2 regions of the Vibrio penaeicida genome follow, and region 2 is predicted to be linked to the other one. Evidence: predicted binding sites of a transcription regulator. Region 2 holds the regulator's gene; the other holds the start of a gene.
The links. The regulator CRP, encoded in region 2, controls carbon source genes, mostly activating them, when cyclic AMP is high. The targets are predictions, from matches to a motif close to TGTGANNNNNNTCACA.
Positions count from the first base shown of each region.

Region 1: a site for CRP is predicted at 1,683-1,698, ahead of malT (HTH-type transcriptional regulator MalT). Genes of this name have one in related genera too.

Region 1 is NZ_AP025145.1:578,799-581,995, reverse strand. It holds gene LDO37_RS20970 (glycogen/starch/alpha-glucan phosphorylase) at 1-1,098, opposite strand, end outside; gene malT (HTH-type transcriptional regulator MalT) at 1,822-3,197, shown strand, end outside.
Region 2 is NZ_AP025144.1:384,618-387,814, reverse strand. It holds gene LDO37_RS01875 (phosphoribulokinase) at 1-696, shown strand, start outside; gene crp (cAMP-activated global transcriptional regulator CRP) at 940-1,572, shown strand; gene rlmB (23S rRNA (guanosine(2251)-2'-O)-methyltransferase RlmB) at 1,670-2,407, opposite strand; gene rnr (ribonuclease R) at 2,425-3,197, opposite strand, start outside.

The DNA of each region.
Region 1 (3,197 bases), on a different replicon from region 2:
GGTGTACGCAAAGGTACTGGAACATATCTGCCACGCTGCATCCCATTCGTAATTGTGCTCATCGATTAGAATACGCATCAGCTCTGGGATAGCGACTGTTGGGTGCGTGTCGTTTAACTGAATGGTTTCGTATTCTGGGAGCTTCTCTAGCGCGTGACCATTTTCTGTATGGCGACGTAAAATGTCCGCCATGGAACAACGTACGTGGAAGTATTGTTGCATCAGACGCAGCGTTTTTCCTTTTTCGTGATTGTCGTTCGGGTACAGTACTTTTGTTACGTTACCGGCATCAATAAGAGCATGCTGTGCTTCAAAATAGTCACCGTTGTTAAAGCTTGCCAAGCTAAATGGCGCAATGGCGCGGCATTCCCACAGTCTCAGTGGGTAAACGGTTCGACTTTGATAACCCACAATTGGCATGTCCCACGGCATCCCTTGAACAAACATGCCCGGTTTCCAGCGGCGTTTTTCTACACCTGCATCATTGAGGTACGTCTCGACAAACCCGTAAAATCCCGCTTGTTGAGCAAATTCTGGTCTCGCAATTTCCCACGGATATCCCTCAACACCTGCCCACGCATCTGGCGCTTCTTTTTGGTGGCATTCTTCAAATGATTGGCGAAATAATCCATATTCGTAGTGAAGACCATAGCCAACAGTTGGGTACTGTTGGGCGGCACAAGAATCCATAAAGCAAGCAGCCAAACGCCCCAAGCCACCATTTCCTAAGGCTGGGTCCCGTTCTTCTTCGAGGATGTCTGTTAGGTTCTGACCTAACTCTTTTACAGCTTCATCGACAGCTTCATACAACCCCATACTAATTAGGTTGTTGCCCGTTAATCGACCAATAAGGAATTCAAGGGATAGGTAGTTGACGCTCCGAGCGTTTTTGATATTTGGATCGTTTTCAGTTTCAAGCAAGTCGAAAGTTGTAAGCTCTGCCAACGCACGACCTGTTGCTAAGTACCAAGCTCTTTCAGACGCGTTTTCAACGGTTGTTGCATAAGTTGCTGCCAAATGTTTTTTTACGGACTGTTTGAACTCTTCTTTATTAAAATTCTTTTGTTTTTCTATATTTGATTGCTTATTAGGCTTCATTTGGAATTCTCATTGTTGGTTCTCCATAACCCCAAACAACCTTATGCGATAGACTACCAAACGCAGTTGACTCTTATTAGGCAAGCCATTAACGGACGAAAACTCAGCACAAAAAGCATACTTGGGACGATAACCAAGCGGTGAATAAGCTTTGAGAAACAAGCCAGTAGTATCGATTCTGGTGTTAATACTCACAGCAAACATCGTTTTGAGCTGCACCTAACGAAACAAGTGCAGCCATCTAACAAAAACCGCTTGGGTAGCATGGCTATGTTCCGCTTAATTAGGGATGAAAACATCATCCTGATTAGGGGATGAGAAGGAGGAGGAAAGAGGGCGTAGGGTTGAGAAATGCATCAACGTGGTGAGCTATCACTCAAATGACGCACAGCATAAACGCCTAAGGTGATCAAATTCATGTTTTTTTGCAACACAAGTAATCGGGCCGGAAATACAATGACGATATTCGGGTTTTAAGCCTAATCACGCTCACTACTGCACTACAAATGGGCAAGACAAATTGTTTATACGCACTCCAAATTCGTGCTTTCTTAACCTATTTTCTATTCTGACCCATGAATCAATGGGACTTGAATCACATTTTTAGGGCGTAGACGCCCCGTTATTCGCCACAAACCCGGATTTAAGAGATCGATCAATGTAGGTGAGAACGGCTCCTCGTAGTATCCAAGCTAGAATTCACCAATAACTAGAAGTATAACCATGTGGATCCCTTCTAAGCTTACTCGTCCTAAACGCCTACACAACGCTATTCTCAGACCAAGAGTGCTAGAGCTGCTCAAACAAGCACCCTTCTGTAAACTGATATTGTTTCGCTCACCTGCTGGCTATGGGAAGACAACCATGGCAGCACAATGGCTGACTGAGCAGTCTAATGTTGGGTGGTTCAGTATTGACGATACGGATAACGAAACTTTCCGGTTTGTTAACTACTTTTTGCGAGCACTCAATAACGCGACGGGCAACGCCTGTAAGAAGTCTCTCGCTCTGGCTGAAAAAAGACAGTTTTCTTCGCTCAAATCTTTATTCAGTGAACTCTTTTCTGAAATAAGCCAAACCACCGACACCTGCTATTTGGTGCTGGATGATTATCACTGCATCGTCAATGAAGAGATTCACGACGGGTTACGATTTTTCCTAAAACATTTGCCGGAAAACATCACCTTAGTTGTCACTAGCCGTGCTCTTCCCCCTTTAGGCGCTGCCAACTTGCGCGTTCGTGATTTAATGATTGAAGTCGATAACGAGTCGCTGGCATTTGATAAAGACGAAACGACCCGATTCTTTAATTTAAGAGTCACCGACGGTATTGATGATTCTACCGCAGACATGCTTTGCCAATACGTAGAAGGTTGGCCTTCTGCCCTTCAACTTTTTGCTTTACAAGCACAGCATCAAAAAAGAACGCTAAGCCAATCCGCGGCAACCATATCGGATTTCAATCATAGTCATCTTTGGGATTATCTGGTTGAAGAAGTGTTCGACTTGTTAGATTCAGAAACACGGCATTTTTTAATGCAATGTTCGGTATTCGATATGTTTAACGACGCACTCGCGGTCCAAGTAACAGGCAGAGAAGACTCGTTGAGTATGATAGAAAACCTTAACCGGTTTGGTTTGTTCATCTATCCATTAGAAGGTGAACAAAACTGGTATCGCTTCCACAATTTATTCGGTGAATTCCTAGCGCATGAAAGGCAAACTCACTTACCGAATCAAGACACCTCTCTTCATCAAGCAGCTGCAAAGGCTTGGCTGCATCACCAGAATTCCGATCAAGCTCTTAATCACGCCTTAAAATCGAAAGACGGCGATCTCGTGATTCATATTTTAAATGAGCACGGGTGGTCAATGTTCAACAAAGGGGAGCTCGCATTATTGGAGCGTGCTTTGGAGTTTTTGCCTCTCGACCAGCGATTCAGCCAGCCAAGCTTAGCACTGTTACGAGCGTGGATAGCTCAAAGTCAGCACCAATACGACAGAGTAGGAGCATTGCTGGATGAGGCGGGTAAGCAACTCGCTCTCAAAGAAATAGAGCTAACGAATAATGACCAAGGGCAAGTAAACGCTTTATTGGC
Region 2 (3,197 bases):
GCAAAAGAGCAAGGTCGACATATAAGCTATTTTGGTCCTCAAGCAAACGACTTCCCCGCATTGGAGCAGTTTTTCCGAACTTACGGTGAAAAAGGTTCGGGACAAGTTAGGCGTTATTTACACTCATTTGATGAAGCGGTACCTTACAACCAAATGCCCGGTACATTTACTCCGTGGCAACAACTGCCTGAAAACTCGGATGTTCTATTCTACGAGGGGTTACATGGCGGCGTAATGGATGGCGATGTCAATGTATCCCAACATGTTGATCTACTGATTGGCATGGTACCGATTGTAAACCTCGAATGGATCCAGAAGTTTGTGCGAGACACACGCGACAGAGGGCACTCTAAAGAAGCGGTTACAGACTCTATAGTGCGTTCGATGGACGACTATTTAAACTACATTACGCCACAATTTTCGCGTACACACATAAACTTTCAGCGTGTCCCTACTGTAGATACTTCTAATCCTCTTGCCGCAAAAGGCATCCCTAGTTTAGATGAAAGTTTTGTTGTCATCCGACTTCGCGGCATTAAAAACGTCGACTATCCATACCTACTGTCTATGATTCAAGGGTCATTCATGTCGCGTCATAACACGCTTGTTGTACCCGGCGGGAAGATGAGTTTTGCCATGGAACTGATCGTCCAACCGATACTTCAACAACTCATCGAAACCGGTAAAATCGGCTAGTGATAAAAAGAAAAGTATGCAAAGTTGCCATAGCGTGATCATGTGCACATTTTTGCTTAGATAAACCCAGCCGTGTACCGATCAAAGTCAAGAAATCGTTTCAGAAAAAGGATACTATTTCTAACCGAAACATATGATAGCTTGCAGCATCAACTATAACACCCTATTCTAAATGACCAGTTCAATCTGGCTCAGTCGATACGGAAAGCTGCTGAGCAAACCCTGCAGAGGAAGAAAGATATTATGGTTCTAGGTAAACCTCAAACCGATCCAACATTAGAGTGGTTCCTTTCACACTGTCATATTCACAAGTACCCTTCTAAGAGTACTCTGATTCATGCGGGTGAAAAGGCAGAGACCCTGTACTACATCGTGAAAGGTTCTGTTGCCGTGCTTATCAAGGATGAAGAAGGCAAAGAGATGATCTTGTCTTACCTCAACCAAGGCGATTTCATTGGTGAACTTGGTCTATTTGAAGAAGACCAAGAACGTACCGCTTGGGTACGTGCAAAAACACCATGTGAAGTAGCAGAAATTTCGTTTAAGAAGTTCCGTCAGTTAATTCAAGTTAACCCTGATATTCTGATGCGCCTTTCTTCTCAAATGGCTAACCGTCTTCAAACTACTAGCCAAAAAGTAGGCGATCTTGCTTTCCTAGACGTTACTGGCCGTATCGCTCAGACACTTCTGAACTTAGCGAAACAACCAGATGCGATGACGCACCCAGATGGCATGCAAATCAAGATTACACGCCAGGAAATTGGTCAGATTGTTGGCTGTTCACGTGAAACCGTTGGTCGTATCTTGAAGATGCTGGAAGAGCAAAACCTGATTTCAGCACACGGTAAAACTATCGTGGTATACGGAACGCGTTAATAAAGAAAGCGTTTCGATTAAGAATAAAAAAAACCACCAACATCGTTGGTGGTTTTTTATTTCTTTTGCTTATCTCTGATGAAGAGGGCAACAAGCTCTAAAGAGAGCGTTGCCTTACCGCTTCAAACAAGCAAATTCCAGAAGCTACTGAAACATTCAGGCTAGACACACTTCCAGCCATCGGGATCTTAATCAAGTCATCACACGTTTCACGCGTCAAACGTCGCATACCATCACCTTCTGCCCCCATAACAACCGCCAATGGACCAGAAAGCTTCGCTTGATAAATGTCGTGAGTGGCTTCACCTGCCGTCCCCACAAACCAAACACCTTGTTCTTGCAACGCGCGCATGGTTCGAGCGAGATTGGTGACTCGCACTAACGGTACCGTCTCTGCTGCGCCACATGCGACCTTACTTACCGTTGCCGTTAAAGGAGATGAACGATCCTTAGGAACGATAACAGCGGCAACACCAGCCGCATCGGCATTCCTTAAACAAGCACCCAGGTTATGTGGGTCTGTTACGCCATCTAATACCAATAAAAGCGGCTGTTCGTGTTGAGCTAAGATTCCATCTAAGTCATTTTCATTCCATTGCTTAGCGGGTTTAACACGTGCAATGATACCTTGATGGCTTGCACCACTGGCTTTGTCATCCAACGCTTTTCTGCCCATTTGCTGAATGGATACTCCAACATTTTGCAATTCATTCAGCAACGGCAGCAGTCGCTCGTCTTGACGACCTTTTAAAACGTATGCCTCAATAAAGCGCACCGGATCTTTTTCCAGCACCGCTTTTACGGCATGAATGCCATAAATAAATTCGTTACTCATTACCTGACCTGTTCAGATTATTTCTGTTTTCCCTGAGACTTTCGATTTTTCGCTCGGGACTTCTTCTTGCGCGCTTTTTCAGATTTACTCTTCTTTTTCGCAGAGGAAGGCTCTTTCGAACCATCGGGACGCTTAGTTGGTTCAACCATCGCTTTCGCTTTTGCACCCGGCTTTCTCGATTTTACTGTTGCCTTCTTTTTACTGTGCGCTTTTTTATCAGACTGCGCCGCACGCTTCTTGGCTGTTTTGCCTTTTCCGCGTAGCTTACGGCTTGTTTCGACCAATTCAAAGTCAATTTGACGATCGTCTAAATTCACCGACAACACTTTTACTTTTACAGCATCGCCTAAACGATAGATATTACCGAAGCTTTCACCAATAAGCCTTTGACCAATCGGATCAAATTGATAGTAATCATTTGCAAGGGAAGAGATATGCACAAGACCATCAATGTGAAGCTCAGTTAGACGTACAAAAAAACCAAAGCCCGTAACATTGGCAATCACGCCATCCAACTCTTCACCGACATGATCTTGCATGTATTCACATTTCAGCCAATCTGACACGTCACGCGTGGCATCATCAGCACGACGTTCGGTCATGGAGCACTGCTCACCATACACATCCATATCATCAAAGGAGTAATGGAAACCACCAGTTGGGGTCCAGCGATCGGTATTGCGACCTTCTTCCTTGGCAATCAGGTACTTAATAGCACGATGCAGTAACAGATCGGGGTAGCGACGAATAGGCGATGTAAAGTGCGCGTATCGTTTTAGTGCCAGTCCAA